One region of the Neobacillus canaveralius genome, then DNA from elsewhere that is predicted to be linked to it. Evidence: a T-box and tRNA genes for the amino acid it is inferred to sense, from the RefSeq annotation. Region 1 holds a T-box; the other regions hold tRNA genes.
What was found. The T-box of region 1 lies ahead of tyrS (tyrosine--tRNA ligase). A T-box ahead of a tRNA ligase gene usually reads a tRNA of that ligase, here a tRNA-Tyr.
Positions count from the first base shown of each region.

Region 2: it encodes a tRNA-Tyr, which carries the amino acid that the T-box ahead of tyrS (tyrosine--tRNA ligase) is inferred to sense. The anticodon was not compared.
Region 3: it encodes a tRNA-Tyr, which carries the amino acid that the T-box ahead of tyrS (tyrosine--tRNA ligase) is inferred to sense. The anticodon was not compared.
Region 4: it encodes a tRNA-Tyr, which carries the amino acid that the T-box ahead of tyrS (tyrosine--tRNA ligase) is inferred to sense. The anticodon was not compared.

Region 1 covers NZ_JBDFLL010000001.1:4,012,033-4,017,321, forward strand. Annotated here, with positions in the region: gene ABC255_RS19945 (tripartite tricarboxylate transporter TctB family protein) at 1-274, opposite strand, end outside; gene ABC255_RS19950 (Bug family tripartite tricarboxylate transporter substrate binding protein) at 333-1,364, opposite strand; gene ABC255_RS19955 (HAD family hydrolase) at 1,578-2,414, opposite strand; gene tyrS (tyrosine--tRNA ligase) at 2,471-3,715, opposite strand; T-box leader at 3,760-3,981, opposite strand; gene ABC255_RS19965 (MarR family transcriptional regulator) at 4,001-4,513, opposite strand; gene ABC255_RS19970 (hypothetical protein) at 4,779-5,289, opposite strand, start outside.
Region 2 covers NZ_JBDFLL010000001.1:698,951-704,239, forward strand. Annotated here, with positions in the region: tRNA gene ABC255_RS03330 (tRNA-Thr) at 1-34, shown strand, start outside; tRNA gene ABC255_RS03335 (tRNA-Lys) at 134-209, shown strand; tRNA gene ABC255_RS03340 (tRNA-Leu) at 277-361, shown strand; tRNA gene ABC255_RS03345 (tRNA-Gly) at 422-496, shown strand; tRNA gene ABC255_RS03350 (tRNA-Leu) at 502-590, shown strand; tRNA gene ABC255_RS03355 (tRNA-Arg) at 627-703, shown strand; tRNA gene ABC255_RS03360 (tRNA-Pro) at 711-787, shown strand; tRNA gene ABC255_RS03365 (tRNA-Ala) at 806-878, shown strand; tRNA gene ABC255_RS03370 (tRNA-Ser) at 886-978, shown strand; tRNA gene ABC255_RS03375 (tRNA-Met) at 1,136-1,209, shown strand; tRNA gene ABC255_RS03380 (tRNA-Asp) at 1,247-1,323, shown strand; tRNA gene ABC255_RS03385 (tRNA-Phe) at 1,375-1,447, shown strand; tRNA gene ABC255_RS03390 (tRNA-Tyr) at 1,482-1,566, shown strand; tRNA gene ABC255_RS03395 (tRNA-His) at 1,626-1,701, shown strand; tRNA gene ABC255_RS03400 (tRNA-Cys) at 1,741-1,814, shown strand; tRNA gene ABC255_RS03405 (tRNA-Gly) at 1,826-1,899, shown strand; tRNA gene ABC255_RS03410 (tRNA-Ile) at 1,905-1,981, shown strand; tRNA gene ABC255_RS03415 (tRNA-Asn) at 2,016-2,090, shown strand; gene ABC255_RS03420 (glycine betaine uptake BCCT transporter) at 2,262-3,788, opposite strand; gene ABC255_RS03425 (hypothetical protein) at 3,838-4,500, opposite strand; gene ahpF (alkyl hydroperoxide reductase subunit F) at 4,697-5,289, opposite strand, start outside.
Region 3 covers NZ_JBDFLL010000001.1:4,996,767-5,002,055, reverse strand. Annotated here, with positions in the region: rRNA gene ABC255_RS24555 (23S ribosomal RNA) at 1-16, shown strand, start outside; rRNA gene rrf (5S ribosomal RNA) at 148-263, shown strand; tRNA gene ABC255_RS24545 (tRNA-Asn) at 281-355, shown strand; tRNA gene ABC255_RS24540 (tRNA-Ser) at 365-456, shown strand; tRNA gene ABC255_RS24535 (tRNA-Glu) at 477-551, shown strand; tRNA gene ABC255_RS24530 (tRNA-Val) at 585-660, shown strand; tRNA gene ABC255_RS24525 (tRNA-Met) at 687-760, shown strand; tRNA gene ABC255_RS24520 (tRNA-Asp) at 763-839, shown strand; tRNA gene ABC255_RS24515 (tRNA-Phe) at 866-941, shown strand; tRNA gene ABC255_RS24510 (tRNA-Thr) at 967-1,042, shown strand; tRNA gene ABC255_RS24505 (tRNA-Tyr) at 1,067-1,151, shown strand; tRNA gene ABC255_RS24500 (tRNA-Trp) at 1,188-1,261, shown strand; tRNA gene ABC255_RS24495 (tRNA-His) at 1,277-1,352, shown strand; tRNA gene ABC255_RS24490 (tRNA-Gln) at 1,383-1,457, shown strand; tRNA gene ABC255_RS24485 (tRNA-Gly) at 1,462-1,536, shown strand; tRNA gene ABC255_RS24480 (tRNA-Cys) at 1,543-1,613, shown strand; tRNA gene ABC255_RS24475 (tRNA-Leu) at 1,651-1,736, shown strand; tRNA gene ABC255_RS24470 (tRNA-Leu) at 1,759-1,839, shown strand; gene ABC255_RS24465 (MFS transporter) at 2,154-3,488, opposite strand; gene ABC255_RS24460 (mannonate dehydratase) at 3,553-4,563, opposite strand; gene ABC255_RS24455 (LysR family transcriptional regulator) at 4,757-5,289, shown strand, end outside.
Region 4 covers NZ_JBDFLL010000001.1:2,266,120-2,271,408, forward strand. Annotated here, with positions in the region: gene ABC255_RS11625 (divergent polysaccharide deacetylase family protein) at 1-58, shown strand, start outside; gene ABC255_RS11630 (hypothetical protein) at 92-577, opposite strand; gene ABC255_RS11635 (exodeoxyribonuclease III) at 744-1,499, shown strand; gene ABC255_RS11640 (class I SAM-dependent methyltransferase) at 1,594-2,367, shown strand; gene ABC255_RS11645 (hypothetical protein) at 2,415-2,561, opposite strand; tRNA gene ABC255_RS11650 (tRNA-Leu) at 2,845-2,929, shown strand; tRNA gene ABC255_RS11655 (tRNA-Gly) at 2,966-3,040, shown strand; tRNA gene ABC255_RS11660 (tRNA-Leu) at 3,046-3,134, shown strand; tRNA gene ABC255_RS11665 (tRNA-Arg) at 3,164-3,240, shown strand; tRNA gene ABC255_RS11670 (tRNA-Pro) at 3,249-3,325, shown strand; tRNA gene ABC255_RS11675 (tRNA-Ala) at 3,341-3,416, shown strand; tRNA gene ABC255_RS11680 (tRNA-Met) at 3,492-3,568, shown strand; tRNA gene ABC255_RS11685 (tRNA-Ser) at 3,591-3,683, shown strand; tRNA gene ABC255_RS11690 (tRNA-Tyr) at 3,713-3,797, shown strand; tRNA gene ABC255_RS11695 (tRNA-Trp) at 3,835-3,908, shown strand; tRNA gene ABC255_RS11700 (tRNA-Leu) at 3,916-3,996, shown strand; gene ABC255_RS11705 (CoA-disulfide reductase) at 4,255-5,289, shown strand, end outside.

The DNA of each region.
Region 1 (5,289 bases):
AGGTTAAAATATAAACCAATGTCGCCGCAAAAATGATGATGAAAGGCTTGTACTGTAATTTTTCTTTCGTTCCCTGTTGGTTCTTCGTAATAAATGTTTCATAAAATAAACGAATACTTAATAAAACAAGTGCGCTTCCTAGAATTAATGGAAAAATATCTGGTCCAACTGCACTTCCATAGGACGAATTTTCGAGCTGCTTGCTCCCAATAATAAAAAGAACTCCTACCGTAAGGAACAATACTGATGCAATGTAATCAAATTTTAAAGCCATTCGGAATCCCCCTTCAGAGAAAATAGAGGAAGGAGAAAGTTAACTCCTTCCCACCTGTTTACTTTTCCATTCCTAATGCTGTTAATAATTGCTGAACTTGGTCTTCTTGCTCTTCTAAAAACTTACTGAATTCAGAACTGTTTTTATACTCCAATTCCCAGCCTTGCGTCTCTACTTCTTTTTTCCACTCAGGAGAGTTAACGAGCTTATCAATGGCTTGTTCCCAATAGGTTTTGGCTTCTTTAGACATTTTTTCCGGTCCAAAAACCCCGCGCCAAATTGTAAACTCTGCATCAACACCCTGTTCTTTGGCAGTTGGGACGTCTTTAAAATCACCTGCTAAACGCTCATCTGAGGTAATCGCCAACACGCGCACCTTACCCGCCTTTAAAAATTCTTTTACACTAGAGGCATCGGTACCAATGACATCTGCATTACCGCCAAGCAGGGCAGTAATCGCTTCACCGCCTCCATCATAGGAAACGTATTTAACCTTTGTTGGATCCACCCCATATTTGTAAGCAGGGAGAATGGAAATTAAATGGTCCATTGAGCCTGGTGCAGATCCACCTGCAAATGTTAGTTTACTAGGATCTTTTTTTACCTCTTCTAGCACTGATTTTAAGTCTGTATATTTGGAATCCGCTTTGACAACAATGGCACCGAAATCTTTTGTCAGCTGTGCCAATGGTGTTGTATTTTTATAGCCATAAGGACTATTTCCTTCTTTTTTCAGATTGTTAATAACAATCGGTGGTGAATTAACAAACAGCATGTCATTATTTTCAACTTGTTGGGTAGCGTATTCCGCCATAAAAACAGCACCACCGCCACCAGGCTTGTTCTCTACCGTTAAAGGCTGTTCGACCAGCTTCGTTTCACCCAGTACCTTTGTAAACGCTCGAGCGGTTAAATCCCAGCCGCCCCCTGCCCCTGATGGCGCCACAATTGTAATCGCTTTCGTAGGATAGCCAGTACTTTCTTCCTTTTTACCTGTGCTTGCTGTTTCTTTACTGCTGCTGCAAGCACCTAAGCTGAGTGCTAATGCACCTGCACACATTACTGCCGAGATTTTTTTGATAGAAAACATTTCAATTCCCCCTTGTAAACGTTTTCTTAATTTTACAAAATTTTTGAATATTTTATAGATTATACATTTAAACAGCATTAAAAACTTAATAATCATTTTGTCCATTTTGTTCACGAAGGAACAGAAACGATGTTTAAGTGGGTTCTGTTCGTAATAATGGTCAATATATAAAAAAATCAGAGACTAATTAATCTCTGATTTTTCAATGTCTATTTAAATCAAACCATATTTTTTAAAACTGTTATAAATACCATTATTGTCGTGTGTATCGGTAATATCGTCAGCTGCTTTCTTAACTTCTTCTTTCGCATTTCCCATGGCAATACCATGCTGAACAAATTCAAGCATTTCTAAATCGTTCAAACCATCTCCGTATGCAAAGGTATCTTCGTTATCTATTTTTAAATGCTGAAGCAGCTTTGTAATGGCTGTTGCCTTATGAATACCAGGAACTGATAATTCTCCACTATTCTTTCCAAATAGTGGTACGGTGCTGGGAATAACGTTGAATTTTGATTCAAATTCTCCTCTAATAATCTCAATGGGTAAATCTGACCCTAAAAATGAGATTTTATTAATATCATCTCGAACCAAATCCTCATCATCAATTAAACAGTCATGAAAAGGCTGTAATCCCTTTTCAACTTCTTCTCTGGCTTCAGGTTTATCAATTAGTAATTTCTCTATTATCGTATTGATATGTTGTTTACAGTTTTTACTGGCATATAAGCCCCCATTTGACTCTAAGTAAAAGTCAATTTCGTGTTTGTTAAAAAAATCAACGAGATGGGAAACGTCCCCTTTTTTCACACGTTCATGTAATAATATCTCTTGTCCTACCTCAATGTAGCCTCCAGCTGCACCAATAATACCATCAAATCCAACTTCTAATATTTCTGGAAATAGTTCAGCTTTAGAACGCCCTGTGCATAGAAAGACAAGATGTCCTTTGGCCCTAGCCTTACGTATTGCAATTTTAGCTGATTCTGGTATCACACCATTATCATTCACCAGCGTTCCATCAACATCCATAAAAATAACCTTTTTCATATTACACCTTCTTACCTTTAGTTTACTAAAAAAGCCTGTCTAGTCTTCATTCTCATTTAGAGCTGTATCTTTACAAATTTACGTTTACCAACCTGAACAATTAAGTCATTAACGATAGTAAGCTCCATTTTAGTATCTTCAATCGTATTTCCATTTATTTTTACGCCTCTATTTTCTATCATTCTTCTAGCTTCACTCTTAGAGCTAAACAATTCCAAATCAACCAGTAGGTCGATAATTGAAATTAATAAATCTCCTTGCCACTCCCTTACTGGGATTTCTTCAGGAATTGACCCCTGTTGGAATACCGAAATAAAGTGCTGTTCAGCCTTTTCCGCTTCTTCAGGTCCGTGGTACATTCTAACGATTGTCTTCCCCAGCAGCATTTTCGCATTTCTTGGATGTAATATATCCGAATGAATTTGCTCTTTAATGTTCTGAATTTGTTCAGGTGTAAAATCTGTAATCAATTGGAAGTATTTATTCATTAACTCATCAGGTATAGACATTGCTTTTCCGTACATTTCTTGTGGACTTTCATCTATACCAATGTAGTTTTTCTTTGATTTAGACATTTTCTCAACACCATCAAGCCCCTCTAATAAAGGCATTAACAAGGCGACTTGCTTCTCTTTTCCAAACTTTTCTTGAAAATGCCTACCCATTAAAATATTGAAATGCTGGTCCGTTCCACCTAGTTCTATATCGCATTCTAATACCACAGAATCATAACCCTGCATTAAAGGGTAGAAGAATTCATGCAGGGAAATAGGCTTCCCTAAAGCAACTCTTTCTTCAAAGTCATCCCTTTCTAAAAGCCTAGCTACAGTGATTTTTCCGGCAAGTTGAATGACATCTTCAAAATTTAATTTGGACAACCAACTAGAGTTATAGTGTAATTCGACCTTTGCCATATCAATCACCTTGGCAAATTGTTCGAAGTAGGTTTTAGCATTATGTTTGACTTCCTCATCAGTTAATTGTTTTCTAGCTATGGATTTTCCAGTCGGATCCCCAATTTTCCCAGTAAAGTCACCAATAATGAGTTGGATGATATGTCCATTTTCTTGAAATTGCCTCATTTTGTTAAGTACCACTGTATGTCCAAGGTGAACATCCGGAGCAGAAGGATCTAAGCCTAACTTTATTTTTAACGGTTTTTTCTCTAAAATTGACCTGGCAATTTTATTTTCTAATTCTTCAGTTGGAATAATTTCCTGGACACCTTGGCTGTAAATAGCCATTTGTCTCTTTACCTCGGTTCTTTGCATTTCGTTCAATAGTTCTAAAAAATTGGTCATGTTCGTTTCCTCCTAAAATAAATATAAAAAAACCACATCCCATAAAAAGGGACGTGGTTTTAACTCTTACACGCGGTACCACCCTAATTGAAGGACACAATCCTTCCACTCAACGATTAACGGCTCGTCCGTTCTTTGCTACTTATTTTCACAAAGAAAGCTCAAGGAATGTAATTCATCGTTATCTTTGTATCGATTTTCACCAACCATCGACTCTCTGTTAACAGGGAGATAACTACTACTGGGTTTCCTGTCCTAGCTTTTCCTATATTTTAGTGTGATTTTTTAAAACTGATTTTCCCGAATTACTTTTCTAAGTAGTACTGTCATCCGTTTTTGTTCATCTACTGACAAACCAGATACAATCTCGACCTCGTTTTTGTGGAAAAGTGGATATAGTTTCTCCATCACTTGCTTTCCCTTTTCTGTTAGAAAAACGTAGGTCATTCTTCTATCCCTGGGGTCACTTTTTCTGAAACAAAGCTCTTTTCTCTCAAGTGTTTTGGTTATATTGCTTATTGTTGCTTTTGAGACCCCTGCTGAGTGTGCTAGCTTTTTTGTTTCGATTGACTCCCATATCCATAAATCATAAAGCATGGAGAATGCTGTCCATGATAATCCATATTGAGATAAAACTTCCTGTTCCATTTTGTTTCTTAATCCTTGTGCGACTCGATAAATATTCGTAACGACAGCAATTGCATCAAGATTTAACGAATGTATAGGGATTTTAGTTAAGCTGTTGATAGTATCTATTTCTTCAGGAAGCAGTTGTCCATCCTCATTAAATGAATGAATGTTGAATCACCTCTTTTAATTTTCATAATCGTTAGCTATGAAACGATATTATCAAAAAAAATATAAGAATGCAATATTTATCATTAGTTAAAAATATCCAAATTAATAATAATATTCAGGCCTTAGGAATTTTCCTAAGAGCCTGTTAAGCAGTTTACCCCTGAAGGTGTTGACCAGGTAATGGATAGGGATTATTTAAGATAGTAATATCATTTTACCATAATCTTGCATAAACCGAATTTGGTTAAAGTGATACTTAACAAAGCTACTTCACTACATTTTTCGGTTGAAGCGGGTTGTTTTCTATAATGGTTTCCACTTCTTCATAGCCCTCTAGAAATGCAAAGTTATATCTAGCTGGAAGTGCAAAAACATATTCAGTATTTTGTCCTAGCAAGGTTGGACCAATCGGTGCTGCACCAATATGAAATTCCCCATTTTGAAGTGATGACCATTGTTTAAGAGTGAAAATCATAATAGGAATATCTTGTCTCGGTTTTTCTTCCGTCCAATCAGGGTGTCTTATTAAAAGAATTTGCCCATTTTCTATCTGTTGTTGATCAGTAGAAATTCCTTCCCAAGAATCCGAAACAATCTGATAGCCTTCCCAACTTACGGGTAACGTAAAGCTAAATCCATATTCTGCATTTTCATACAGGTTTTCTTCATGTTTATTTTGATCTATATCCTCTTTATCCTTGTTTTTATCTACAGTAGGTTCTCCTTTACCTGGTTGCCCTTGTTGATTTGAATCAAGACCTATTATTGGAATCGTA
Region 2 (5,289 bases), 3.3 Mb from region 1:
TAGGTTGGGGGTTCAAGTCCTCTCGCCGGCACCATGCTTCTTGCTACGTTGATTTTACATCATCGGAAGCATGCGCAAAATCCCGAAAGGGATTTTAAGCAGAGAAAATGAGTTTAGATAAATCTCATTATTCGAGCCATTAGCTCAGTTGGTAGAGCATCTGACTTTTAATCAGAGGGTCGAAGGTTCGAGTCCTTCATGGCTCACCAAGTTATTTTCGTTAGAAAATAACCAAAGTTTTTTCGCGAAGGCGAAAATAACTTTCCATTTTAATATGCGGGTGTGGCGGAATTGGCAGACGCACCAGACTTAGGATCTGGCGCCGCAAGGCGTGGGGGTTCGACTCCCTTCACCCGCACCAAGTTATTTTCGTTAGAAAATAACCAAGAATTTTTGCTAAGCAAAATAATCTTCCATATATGCGGAAGTAGTTCAGTGGTAGAACACCACCTTGCCAAGGTGGGGGTCGCGGGTTCGAATCCCGTCTTCCGCTCCAATGTTGCCGGGGTGGCGGAACTGGCAGACGCACAGGACTTAAAATCCTGCGGTAGGTGACTACCGTACCGGTTCGATTCCGGTCCTCGGCACCAAGTTATTTTTCGGAGAAAAATAACTTTCATTAAAATGCGCCCGTAGCTCAATTGGATAGAGTGTCTGACTACGGATCAGAAGGTTATGGGTTCGACTCCTTTCGGGCGCGCCATATAATACGGGAAGTAGCTCAGCTTGGTAGAGCACTTGGTTTGGGACCAAGGGGTCGCAGGTTCGAATCCTGTCTTCCCGACCATGCTTTTAATAACAAAATGGGGCCTTAGCTCAGCTGGGAGAGCGCCTGCTTTGCACGCAGGAGGTCAGCGGTTCGATCCCGCTAGGCTCCACTTATTCGGAGGAATACCCAAGTTCGGCTGAAGGGATCGGTCTTGAAAACCGACAGGCGGGTCAAACCGCGCGGGGGTTCGAATCCCTCTTCCTCCTCCATAATTTCTATATTCTTATTGTCGCGGGGTGGAGCAACGAGCATTGCTTCAATGAATTAACTGCGAGTTGTATCAATCGAGTTGCTGCTTGAATAGTCTTACTGAGATTGATACAGTCCTAAACTAGGGGCATGGATATAATTTAATATTTTTATTGTCGCGGGGTGGAGCAGTCTGGTAGCTCGTCGGGCTCATAACCCGAAGGTCGCAGGTTCAAATCCTGTCCCCGCAATTAAGTTATTTTCAAGAAAAATACTTGAAAAAACTTTGGTCCGGTAGTTCAGTTGGTTAGAATGCCTGCCTGTCACGCAGGAGGTCGCGGGTTCGAGTCCCGTCCGGACCGCCATTTTTTATATCAGTAGGGTAACTCTACTGTTGATATAGATATAGATTGTATGGCTCAGTAGCTCAGTCGGTAGAGCAAAGGACTGAAAATCCTTGTGTCGGCGGTTCGATTCCGTCCTGAGCCATCATTTTTTTAAACTTTTTTTGTCTTTTATATTTGGAGGGGTAGCGAAGTGGCTAAACGCGGCGGACTGTAAATCCGCTCCCTCTGGGTTCGGCGGTTCGAATCCGTCCCCCTCCACCAAGTTATTTTCGTTTGAAAATATCCTAGGTTTTTTGCTGAAGTTAAAAATAACCATTATGGCGATTGTGGCGAAGTGGTTAACGCACCTGATTGTGGTTCAGGCATTCGTGGGTTCGATTCCCATCAGTCGCCCCAATGAATTTTAATAAATTGGGTTAGCTCTTTAAAAGTTTGGGCAGCATAGCCAAGTGGTAAGGCAGAGGTCTGCAAAACCTTTATCCCCGGTTCAAATCCGGGTGTTGCCTCCAAATTTTAATATGCGGGTGTAGTTTAGTGGTAAAACCTCAGCCTTCCAAGCTGATGTTGTGAGTTCGATTCTCATCACCCGCTCCAATTTTGGGCCTATAGCTCAGCTGGTTAGAGCGCACGCCTGATAAGCGTGAGGTCGATGGTTCGAGTCCATTTAGGCCCACCAGAATTTTTTGCGAAGCAAAATAATTTGTTATTATTCCGCAGTAGCTCAGTGGTAGAGCTATCGGCTGTTAACCGATCGGTCGTAGGTTCGAGTCCTACCTGCGGAGCCATTTTTTCAAGTTAAGGACGGTTAGCCTGTTCCTTTTAAAAATAGTTAAAAAACCCCCTTTAAGAAATAATCATTTTCTTAAAGGGGGTTTTTTCAATATCATATACATTCTTGGTTTTTCAGTCAGCTCAATCGTCAAATCTTTTGGATTATTTTTCACATTAAAGACCCTTTAGGAGGGGTACACGTTTCTTTTATTTCCTCTTTGTACTTCAACTTCACTTTTCAATCCTTTCACCAATGAAAAGCACATGACGATCATGATGATCGCAAAAGGGAGTGCAGCTGCAATGGAAGCTGTTTGTAATACATTCAGCCCGCCAGCTAAAAGCAATACAGCAGCTAAAGCGGATTGAATGACACCCCATGTCATTTTAATTTTATTCGATGGATTTAACGTGCCGCCTTCACTTAGCATTCCTAATACAAATGTGGCTGTATCGGCGACAGTTATATAATAAATTGCTACGACAGCAAACCCTAAAATACTTAGCACAGAACTTAATGGAAGATAATCAAAGAATGTGAAGATTGACAATGAAACGTCCTCGGTAATCTTTTTTGCCAGGTCATGGCTGCCTGTGTTTTGAACCAATTCAAGTGCTGAGCCGCCAAAGATCGACATCCAGAGACATGTTCCCAGGGTAGGCACAACCAACACGCCAATCACAAATTCCCTTACTGTTCTTCCTTTTGAAACCCTTGCAATAAACATACCAACAAAAGGTGCCCAAGCAATCCACCATGCCCAATAAAATAGTGTCCAGGAGGCAATCCATTCCCCTTCACCAAAAGGCTTTAACCTTAAACTCATATGTATAAAGTCACTAATATAAAGACCAGTCGTATTAAAGAAAACCTTAATTATAGTCAGAGTTGGACCCACAATCATAATCAGCAGCATGATCAGAAAAGATAGAATCATCGCAGCATTGGATAGGTATTGAATACCCCTTTCTAATCCTGTATTGATGGAAATAATAAAAATAACTGTTGCGACAACAATCACAATCATTTGAACAAATAACTCATTGGGAACACCGAATATTTCATGCATTCCGGCTGTAACCTGCATGGCACCAAGACCTAATGAGGTTGCGATCCCAAAGACTGTGGCAAAGATTGAAAGGATATCTATGGTTTTTCCAATAGGCCCATAAATTCTATCCCCTAAGATTGGATGGAAGGCCGAACTTATGGCTGCGGGCAGCCTTTTGTTATATTGGAAAAATGCCAGAGCTAGACCAATGACCGTGTAAATAGCCCATGGATCAAGACCCCAATGGAAAAAGGTATATTTCATTGCCGTGTTGGCTGCGTCAACCGTATATCCTTCCCCATAAGGAGGGGTTGTATAGTGCGTTACAGGTTCGGCGACACTCCAGTACACAATTCCGATTCCCATCCCAGCACCGAATAACATCGCAAGCCAAGAGGCCGTGTTAAAATCAGGACGGTCTGTCTTCTTGCCCAGCCGAATATCACCATATTTAGAGAACAACAAATAGATGGAAAAGATTACAAAGAAGAGGGTAGCACCAAGATACACCCACCCAAGGTAATCAATCGAACCATTATAGATTATATCGGTAACTTTGGTGAGATTTTCGGTAAAAAAGACTCCCCAAACAATAAAAATGAACGTTAGTAATAATGAAATAATAAACACACTGTTTCCTTTATTATTATTGCTGTTCATAGAAACCTCCTAGTAATGCTTGGTGTCAGATAAAGTTTTTGAAAGTACATCACTTATCAAGGAGGTTATAGAGAAATTCCCACTTTTCACTGTTCATCAACTCTTCCTGTGTAATCTCTAATCCGCCTCCAAGGTATACCGTTTGGTCTTTAATGGCGACCACCATTGCTTCAACTATTGAGTTATTGTCTTTCTTTTTATAGATGTCTCCTAAAGACGGCAGTAGTTCGCTGGTAGGCATACCTGGCTCGATGTCTATCAGGCTCTCCTCTTCAGCATTTTCCTTGTTTTGATAATCGATACGACTGCTGTCAGCAGCACGGCCTGGTACCATTAATAAATACTCATTATGTTTGACTCCGTGAGAATTACTTGTGATAACCCCTTTGTTATCCGCCGTTTCAACCAATTCAATTTCATTTAATGTATAAGTATCAAGGGAATCGGGCAATGGATTATGTATTAAAATATAATCTCCAGATTCAGCTCTTCGATCCTTTTTTAGCGTATATGCCTTATGGTTAAAAATAAAACTGTCATTTTCCGTTGGCTTGTATTTTTCTACGCTTGCAGCATTGGTAATATGCTGTGTTAAATCCCTAAGCTTAATAAGGTGCACGGACAGTTTATACATGGGTTTTACCCCGTATACCTTGTGTAACTCATTGTTGTAATATACAAATTGTCCTTTTCTTACTTGATATAGTTTCACGGATCAATCTCCCTTCATCAACTCTATATGGTTAGCGTCATAATCACTCGAAGAAAAATTTAGGTCTATTATTAGGTTGTCTTAGAATTGAAAATACTATTCTTTTAGATGGGGAGGGGGAGAGAAGGCCGGAAAAGAAAGAAAAAAGCCGCTATACTATCAGTAAAGATAGTACAGCGACTTTTCCTTGAAGAGATTAATTACGGATTAAATAATCGAATGCACCTAATGCAGCGGTAGCACCGGAACCCATTGAAATAATGATTTGCTTGTAGGCACTATCTGTACAGTCACCAGCCGCATATACGCCTGGGATGCTAGTAGCACCGTGCTTGTCCACAATAATCTCACCGAAGCGAGTGCGCTCAAGGGTACCCTCTAACCAATCAGTGTTTGGTACAAGACCAATTTGAACGAAAATACCTTCTAATTCAATGTGCTTAACTTGTTCTGTTTCACGATCCATATAGGAAATTCCATTTACTTTGTCAGTACCGTGAATTTCTTTTGTTTGAGCATTTAAAATAACTGTTACATTCGGCAAGCTGTATAGACGATCTTGAAGCACTGAATCGGCCTTTAGCTCAGCTGCGAACTCAAGTACTGTAACATGCTTAACGATACCAGCAAGGTCGATAGCCGCTTCAATACCGGAATTACCGCCGCCAATAACAGCTACACGTTTTCCTGCAAACAATGGACCATCACAGTGTGGGCAGTAAGCTACACCTTTGTTTTTGAACTCAGCTTCACCAGGGACACCAACATTACGCCAGCGTGCACCAGTTG
Region 3 (5,289 bases), 980 kb from region 1:
TCGAGGACTTAACCAATTTTTTATGGTGAACTCGTTTTTACAACTTCTTCTGAAATTATCTAGTTTTGAGGGAATGAATTTTTTTCAAAAACCTCTTGAAAAATCTCAAAAAGACAGTATAATAAAGATTGTCTTTGAGAAAAGTAGTCTGGTAATAATGGCGAGAAGGTCACACCCGTTCCCATACCGAACACGGAAGTTAAGCTTCTCAGCGCCGATGGTAGTTGGGACTTTGTCCCTGTGAGAGTAGGACGTTGCCAGGCTGCAATTCTATTGTTATTCCGCAGTAGCTCAGTGGTAGAGCTATCGGCTGTTAACCGATCGGTCGTAGGTTCGAGTCCTACCTGCGGAGCCATTCTTTTATGGAGAGCTGTCCGAGTGGCCGAAGGAGCACGATTGGAAATCGTGTAGGCGGGTAACCCTGTCTCAAGGGTTCAAATCCCTTGCTCTCCGCCATAAAACATTAACTTTTTATTGGCCCCTTGGTCAAGTGGTTAAGACACCTCCCTTTCACGGAGGTAACACGGGTTCGAATCCCGTAGGGGTCACCATTACAAGGTTAACACAGTTTAGTTTTAAAATATGGAGGATTAGCTCAGCTGGGAGAGCATCTGCCTTACAAGCAGAGGGTCGGCGGTTCGATCCCGTCATCCTCCACCATGATTATTTCATTGAATTTTTATTGTCGCGGGGTGGAGCAGTCCGGTAGCTCGTCGGGCTCATAACCCGAAGGTCGCAGGTTCAAATCCTGTCCCCGCAATTGGTCTGGTAGTTCAGTTGGTTAGAATGCCTGCCTGTCACGCAGGAGGTCGCGGGTTCGAGTCCCGTCCAGACCGCCATTTTTATTAAAAAGGCGTAATATTGTGGCTCAGTAGCTCAGTCGGTAGAGCAAAGGACTGAAAATCCTTGTGTCGGCGGTTCGATTCCGTCCTGAGCCACCATTTTTATTCTATTGATTATTTGCTTGCCGGTTTAGCTCAATTGGTAGAGCAACTGACTTGTAATCAGTAGGTTGGGGGTTCAAGTCCTCTAGCCGGCACCATTAGGTTGAAACTTCATATTATGTGGAGGGGTAGCGAAGTGGCTAAACGCGGCGGACTGTAAATCCGCTCCCTCCGGGTTCGGCGGTTCGAATCCGTCCCCCTCCACCAATTTTACTTACAATAGTAAAAATAAATTTCCATTATAGGGGTATAGTTTAAAGGTAGAACGAAGGTCTCCAAAACCTTTGGTGTGGGTTCAATTCCTACTACCCCTGCCAATTAATTTTATTATGGCGATTGTGGCGAAGTGGTTAACGCACCTGATTGTGGTTCAGGCATTCGTGGGTTCGATTCCCATCAGTCGCCCCATATAACCATCATTAAAGAAAAATTTATCATTGGGCTATAGCCAAGCGGTAAGGCATCGCACTTTGACTGCGACATGCGTTGGTTCAAATCCAGCTAGCCCAGCCAATTCGCGGAAGTAGTTCAGTGGTAGAACACCACCTTGCCAAGGTGGGGGTCGCGGGTTCGAATCCCGTCTTCCGCTCCATCATATGGCGGCATAGCCAAGTGGTAAGGCAGAGGTCTGCAAAACCTTTACCACCGGTTCGAATCCGGTTGCCGCCTTCATTCTTTCTTAAGATTTAATAGCGCATATTATTGCGCCGGGGTGGCGGAACTGGCAGACGCACAGGACTTAAAATCCTGCGGTAGGTGACTACCGTACCGGTTCGATTCCGGTCCTCGGCATTATCTTTACAAATTTTATTTTGCCGGTGTGGCGGAATTGGCAGACGCGCACGACTCAAAATCGTGTTCCTCTGGAGTGTCGGTTCGACCCCGACCACCGGTATCTAAAAACACCCACAAATGTTGTTAAATCAGCATTTGTGGGTGTTTTTTTCTTCAGTAAAATAGTCATCTGGTTCCCTTTGAACCCGAAGAAACATGCAAGAGGGATCAGAAGTCCATCTGGTCTTAGGTAATTGAAATCGACCATTGAATGTTTAGCTGATATGTGTGGACGAAAACAAAAAAAAGTATGTCTTTCTGTGAATTGTTTTGGCTATTTAACAATCTCACAAGAAGAACATACTTTTTCATTTTTATTAAACTCTTTTTACTTATCGCAGAGTGATTTCATTTTTCTTTTGCTCTCCCGTTTTCCTAAACTGCCTGTTTTGTATTGGGCAGGCTTTCTTCGGGAAGTTCAATTCTCCTAGGTTTATTAACGATAAAGATATAGGATAGAGCTCCGACAAGAAGGATACTCGCCACAAAAACTAAAGCACCACTAAAGGACTGCGTCTTGCTTAAGATAATTCCAATGACAATAGGTGTAACAATTCCTGCTATATTTCCAATTGTATTAAATATTCCACCTGTTACTCCTAAAAGCTCTTTAGGTGCCATGTCTCCAACAAGAGTCCAAGTAAGTCCAGCTAGTCCTTTTGCGAAGAACGCAACTGACATTATAACAATAATTGCTACCGTAGACTGTGTATAGTTTGCTAACACAATGGTGCTTGAAAGAAGGAATCCTGTAATAATCGGAGTTTTACGAGCTACTGCTAAGGATTTTCCTTTTTTCAATAATGTGTCAGAAACGAAGCCGCCAATAATCCCTCCAACAAACGCAGCTAAAAATGGAATCGATGCGATAAAACCAACCTTAATTATAGACAAGCCTTTTTCTTGAACCAGATAGGTCGGGAACCAGGTTAGGAAAAACCAAACAATGGTATTTAATGCGTATTGTCCAATGTAAATTCCAATCATTTGTCTGTTTGTTAGTAATAATCGGATATGCGCCCATTTTACTTTTGTCTTCTTTTCTCCAGCATCTGCGAAGCCGCCGCCATCTTTAATATAGTTGATTTCTTGCTGGTTAACGCGTGGATGGTCGGATGGGTCACGGACTAGCTTAAACCAGAAGAAAGACAAAATCATTCCAATTCCACCGGCAAAATAGAAAATATAATTCCAGCCCATTTTCTGCAAAAGCCATGCTAATACTGGTGTAAAAAGAGCTAACCCGAAATATTGTGCTGAGTTATAAATCGCTACTGCTCTGCCTCGTTCATGCTGAGGGAACCACATCGTTGTCATTCTGCTATTTGCAGGAAACGAAGGTGCTTCCGCAATTCCGACGATAAATCTTAAGAGGAATAAGGTAAGAAAACTGCCGACAAATCCTTGAAAAAAGGTGAATAAAGACCAAACAAATAGACCAATACCATATACTTTACGTGCTCCAAACCGATCAAGCAGCCAGCCGCCTGGTATTTGAAAAAACGTATAGGCCCAGTTAAATGCAGAAAAGGCAAGACCTAGTTTTACAGCATCTAAATAGAGATCCTCTTTCATAATCGGTGCAGCAACACTTAAAGCCGAACGGTCAATATAATTAATGACTGTTGTAACAAATAATATGGCAAGAATTAAATAACGTGCATTACTTTTTCCCGCATAGGAATTGGTTGATTTTGCATTTCCACTCATTTATTGTTCCTCCTCTTATTGTTAAATAGATTATCAGAACCTCTTTGGATTTTTATGACTCCAATTAACCTTTGAATTCTACTAATGCAGCGAGGAGAGCTTTTATATATCCGATTGAATACACATAGCCAATATTGTTATAGTTCCATTGAATACAAGTGTTGGGCCAACTTGGGTTGTGTTCAATTTGAACCCCTTCAAGGATTGGAACATGGTCCGGATTCAAGCAGCCGTTATAGCCGACTTTATCTAGTTCAAGTAAAACCTTAAACATGTTCATATCACCGTCATCTAGAAGTGCTTCCTCAAAAGCCTTTGTGGTTGGCAGGCTTCCTCTGACATTACGGAAATGAACGAGAAAAATCTTATCTTTTCTGCCATAGTTGTTAATTTCATTTAATACAAGGGAACTTCCGCCTTCCTCTGCTCTTGTTCCAACACAGTAAATATAGCCGACATTCTTGCTTGGGAATGCATCTATGAGACGGTGATAGCCTAGACCTCCAAATAGAGTCTCAGGATGCGGTGCATCTGAAGGATGCATTCCTAGTAGTACATTACAGTCTTCAGCGACTGGAACCATTTCTGTATAAGCATCACAGAAACGCTGCCACACATGTTCATATTCCTCTACCGTCGGATGAGTAAAGGTTTCCTTTGTAAACCCTAGACTTTCTCCCCGAGCAATCATTCCACCTCTCTGAAAGGAACGGTATTTAGTTGTTAAATGCGGGAATACATCTCCTTCAAATCTTTGTCTAACAAGTGGCACTCTGGCTTCACCAAAAACTTTTATCGCATTTATTGAGTTTTCTAGTTCTTTCTCACTGCCGGGTTCATTATTCATAAATTTCATAGTCATATCAGGCAAAGTTACACGATTGATATCCATTCCATAAGAACGAATTCTTCTTCTTAACTTCAACAATTGGTCTAAATCGGGATAGCCTTGTTCTTTTACACCAGCAAAAGCAGAACCTTTTCCAAAGTCGATGCAGTCTACACCTAACTGACTTAATTGCCGTAAATCTCCATCTGTTAAATCTGTTGTATACGATGTGATTGATATTTTCATCACGGTTACATCATCCCTTCTATATGGAACTATTAAATGGTCAAAATATAGACACTAAAAAATATCTTTTAACTTCATAAAAAACCGGTTCGTTATAGTAAGATTGTAGTATGAATTCGGTTTCAACGAAAATACTCGTTTTTTATAGCAAAAGCATAAGGAATTTTATAGCAAAAAAGGGAGGGTGCTGTAAATGGACTTTCGAGATTTGGCAATTCTACAAGTTATCTATGAAGAAAAGAACATAAAAAAGGCAGCAGACCGATTGTTTATTTCGCAGCCTGCAATTACGTATCGGATTCATCAATTGGAAAAGGAACTTAATATAGACCTGCTTATAAGGGGGAATAAAGGAGTTCAATTCACTTTGCAGGGGGAATTTCTGGTTGAAAGTTCAAAAAATCTATTACATCAAAGAGACAATCTTATCGAACAGGTACAAAATATGGGGAACGAAGTCCAAGGTACGTTGCGACTTGGTGCTGCCAATAATTTTGCTATCTACATGCTGCCTCCTATTCTAGCTAGCTTTACTAAAGCATTTCCTAAGGTGAAAATTCAACTTAAAACTGGTTTAGGAAGAGAGATTATGAAGCTATTAGAGGATGGAGAAATTCATATTGGAATTGAAAGTGCAGGACATAAATGGGGAGAGCAAAAAGTGCTAATCGATCGAAATACTATTTGTTTGATTTCCAAAAATAAAATCTCCATGGAAGACCTTCC
Region 4 (5,289 bases), 1.7 Mb from region 1:
CGTGCCTGCTTCTCAGTTATTTTCCACAAAACTGACCGAACAATATTTTATTCCATGAAAAGGGCAACTTTCACAGTTGCCTCTTTTGGTGTCATCTAGCGATCTTTTTCTTTTCAAAGATGATTTGGAAAAGATATAAGAGAACAGCTTTGAATAAAAAGATAAGTAAAAAGTTGAATTTACTTAATCTAATCAGTGAGGCATACCCTAGCTTTTTTAGAATTGGGAGTTGAATATAAATAAAAAAAGCATCTATACAGAAATTGGTAAGAAAATATCGTTTTAAATTTCCAAAGGTAAACTTCATAATCCAAAGTGTTCCAATAAAAAATGGCCCAATAATTAGTGGAAGTTCTCCGATTACTTTTGGAAAAAGCCTTTTGTAAAACAACCACCATAATCGTTTGTGTGCAAACAAACTTTCAATGACAACAATAAGGCATATAAACAATGCACCTGGGGTAAAACGCTTAAAAGTTTTCTTTCCTAAAAAAGGAGTAGAGAGCCAGGGAACAACAATCATTATGATAAAAACAAACTTTTCATATCTTGTTAAGAATTTAATTAAATCTTTCATAAGGACATCCTTTTTTTATTTTATATATTTCCTGTTTTTTGGAAATTAATGTGCGTTTTTTTTGTAAAAGTAATGATTAATCGAAGTGCTATCCTTCTTTGTATAAAGCTGTTACAATGTGTTCTATCAATCTATGATAAGTAAATAGCTGAGGAAGGGATAAATCATGAAGTTAGTTTCTTGGAATGTCAACGGGCTTAGAGCCTGTGTAAATAAAGGATTTTTAGATTATTTTAAAGAAGTTAATGCAGATATTTTCTGTGTTCAGGAGACGAAATTGCAGGAAGGTCAAATCTCCTTGGACCTTGAGGGATATCACCAATATTGGAATTATGCAGTCAAAAAAGGCTACTCAGGGACAGCGGTTTTTACCAAAAAAGAGCCTATTTCTGTCTCTTATGGTGTAGGTAATGAGGATTCACAAGAAGAAGGAAGAATCCTTACATTGGAATTTGAAGGTTTTTACCTTGTGAACGTTTATACACCAAACTCACAAAGAGATTTAGCGAGACTAAACTATCGGTTAGAATGGGAAGATCAGATTATCTCCTATTTAAGAGAATTAGACCAAGTTAAACCTGTTGTATTATGTGGGGATTTAAATGTTGCCCATCAGGAAATTGACCTAAGAAATCCTAAATCTAACTTAGGTAATTCAGGTTTTACAGTGGAGGAACGAGGAAAAATGACTTCACTGCTGGAGTCAGGGTTCATAGATAGCTACCGCTACTTTTATCCGGAAAAAGAAGGAGCCTATACATGGTGGTCGTATATGGCTAAGGTACGTGAGCGGAATATTGGCTGGCGGATTGATTATTTTATTGTTTCAGAAAAACTACGTGATAGGCTAACCAATGCAGATATTCATTGTGAAGTAATGGGGAGTGATCATTGTCCTGTGGTTTTAGATTTTGAATTTTAAAATACCATAACTTTTTCTTATGATAATTCATAAAAACCTCGTAATTTTAATTATTACAATTCTAGATTATATTAGAATTAAGAGGTGATATAAAATGGATATTAAAAAAGACGTTCAAGAGCAATTTGGGAGTAATGCTGCTTCCTACGTTTCTAGTGCTATTCATAAGGATGGAAAAGACTTATTGAAGATGGTGGAAATGGCAGAACTCAATGGTCAGGAAGTACTGCTTGATATTGCTACAGGTGGGGGACATACGGCCAACGCGTTTGCACCTCTAGTTAAAAAAGTGACAGCGGTTGACCTTACTGCAGAAATGTTAGCAGCGGCTGAGAAATTTATTATAAAAAACGGCCATCAAAATGTGGAATTTGTTCAAGGTGACGCTGAACAGCTTCCTTTTACAAATGAATCGTTTGATATTGTTACCTGCAGGATTGCACCACACCACTTTCCGAATGTGGATTTATTCATAAAGGAAGTATATCGTGTATTGAAGCCAGGCGGGCAATTTTTATTGGATGATAACGTTGTACCTGAAACGAAAGAATATGATCAATTTTATAATACGATAGAGAAAATACGTGATTATAGTCATTTTCGTGCGTGGAAAAAATCCGAATGGATACAAAAACTTGAGGAGAGCGGTTTAGAAGTTTTTGAATGGCATCGTTTTGAGAAGACGTTTCGATTTGAATCGTGGTGTGCCAACATGAAGCTTTCGGAGACGGATAAAAATCATTTAACCAAGTTTATTCTTGAATCTTCCGATGAGATTAAAAATAAATTTAGAATACTCATACAGGATGAAAAAATTATTTCATTTAATGGGGAAGCGATTATTTTGAAGGCGTTAAAACGCAAGTAAAAAAACCAGTGTATGAAAGAGAACAGTCTCTTTGATACACTGGTTTTTTAGAATTCAAAAGGACTGTGCAGGTCATTTAGGGCAGTACCGAAAACATCAAATTCAGGTGACTTTTCACTATTCGTTACGGTTTCGTCTTGATCTCCCTGATTTGCGGGCATTTTTTCGATGTCTTTCTTTTGATTATAACTCAAGGTTGCATCATCTCCTTTATTGCGGAATGAATTATATTGTATTTTTACCCAATAAAAAGGTTCTAAAACATATTTTTATCTTTTCGTTACAACATCTACATAGTGTAGGTTGGGGAATTTATGATATTGTGGGATAATAACTATGTGATTTTGCACTTTTAAAAAAAACTTAAAATTTAGTGTTGATTTTTGTCGTAATTCGTTGTAAGATTATCAATGTCGCTGATACGACGCAGCAAAGTTAGCAACTTAGTTTTCTAGTTTGTTTATTATCACATTATATGCGGGTGTGGCGGAATTGGCAGACGCACCAGACTTAGGATCTGGCGCCGCAAGGCGTGGGGGTTCGACTCCCTTCACCCGCACCAAAGTTTTTTGCGATAGCAAAATAACTTACCATAAATGCGGAAGTAGTTCAGTGGTAGAACACCACCTTGCCAAGGTGGGGGTCGCGGGTTCGAATCCCGTCTTCCGCTCCAATGTTGCCGGGGTGGCGGAACTGGCAGACGCACAGGACTTAAAATCCTGCGGTAGGTGACTACCGTACCGGTTCGATTCCGGTCCTCGGCACCATTTTCAGAATAGAAGTTATAGTATAAATTGCGCCCGTAGCTCAATTGGATAGAGTGTCTGACTACGGATCAGAAGGTTATGGGTTCGACTCCTTTCGGGCGCGCCATATTTTATCGGGAAGTAGCTCAGCTTGGTAGAGCACTTGGTTTGGGACCAAGGGGTCGCAGGTTCGAATCCTGTCTTCCCGACCATCAAGTACAATTTTTGGGGCCTTAGCTCAGCTGGGAGAGCGCCTGCTTTGCACGCAGGAGGTCAGCGGTTCGATCCCGCTAGGCTCCACCAAGATTAATTTGCGAAGCAAAATAATCAGAGTGTTTTCATGCTAGTGAAAATAACTTATAACTTAATTAGATATTTGGCGGTGTAGCTCAGCTGGCTAGAGCGTACGGTTCATACCCGTAAGGTCGGGGGTTCGATCCCCTCCGCCGCTACCAAATATTAATACTTTCTTAATGCGGAGGAATACCCAAGTCTGGCTGAAGGGATCGGTCTTGAAAACCGACAGGCGGGTCAAACCGCGCGGGGGTTCGAATCCCTCTTCCTCCTCCATAATTTCATATTATTTATTTCTCCAATGTGGAGGGGTAGCGAAGTGGCTAAACGCGGCGGACTGTAAATCCGCTCCCTCCGGGTTCGGCGGTTCGAATCCGTCCCCCTCCACCAAAAAATTTTCGCGTTAGCGAAATAACATTCCATCCATAGGGGTATAGTTTAAAGGTAGAACGAAGGTCTCCAAAACCTTTGGTGTGGGTTCAATTCCTACTACCCCTGCCAATGATTTGCCGGTGTGGCGGAATTGGCAGACGCGCACGACTCAAAATCGTGTTCCTCTGGAGTGTCGGTTCGACCCCGACCACCGGTATCAATTAAAACTGAAATACCTAATAGGTCAATGCTTTGTTCATCAAAGTATTGGCCTATTTTTTTTATAGTCAACTAATTATTGAGGTACTCGTCCAGAGAATCTAATTGTGACGAATATATGAAAGTCTCCAAAATGACTTTACATATATTTTTTCGGTAATATAATACCCTTATAGGTATAAAACCCCCATGGGTATACCGAATAACTATTCACTTAATGTGATGAAAAAGACATTATCAATTTGGAGGGACTATTATGACACAGAAAGTAATAATCGTAGGTGGAGTTGCTGGTGGAGCTACTGCTGCTGCTAGATTAAGAAGAATCAGTGAAGATGTAGAGATTATTCTTGTAGAACGTGGAGAACATATATCATTTGCAAACTGCGGATTACCCTATTACATTGGTGAAACGATTAAGGATAGAAGTAAATTATTAGTACAAACGGTAAAAGGAATGTCTGATCGATTTAATCTTGATATACGCAATCTAAGTGAAGTAATGAACATAAATCCAGAAAACAAAAGAGTTACAATTAAGAATTTACAAACTGGGGAAGTGTATGATGAATCTTATGACAAGTTATTATTATCTCCGGGAGCAAAACCAATTGTACCACCAATTCCAGGGTTAAATGAAAATCAGACATTATTTACGTTAAGAAATATCCCAGATACAGATAAAATTAAAAACTATGTTGATCATAATCATCCCAAAAGGGCTGTTGTTATTGGCGGTGGATTTATAGGAATTGAGATGGCCGAAAACCTTGTGGACAGAGGAATTCAAGTTACACTTATTGAAATGGCCAATCAGATTATGGCACCGATCGATTTTGAGATGGCCAGTATTTTACACACTCACTTAATTGAAAAAGGTGTGAACTTAATCTTAGAAAATGGTGTTCATTCATTCGCCGATCAAGGAAAAAAAGTGCTGCTATCAGATGGAAGAGAAATTCTAACAGAAATGACCATTCTTTCAATTGGAGTAAGACCTGAAAATGAATTAGCCAATACTGCAGGACTTGAGTTAGGAGAGCGCGGAGGAATCATTGTAAATGAATTCCTGCAAACATCGAATGACGATATTTATGCCGTTGGGGATGCTGTAGAAGTGGTCGATTACATTAGTGGTACAAAGGCAATGATCCCATTAGCTGGACCCGCCAATCGCCAAGGGCGTATCGCTGCGAATAATATGATGGGCAAGAACGAGAAGTATCAGGGGACATTAGGTACTTCGATTGCAAAGGTATTTGACTTAACTGTTGCTGCTACAGGAAACAAT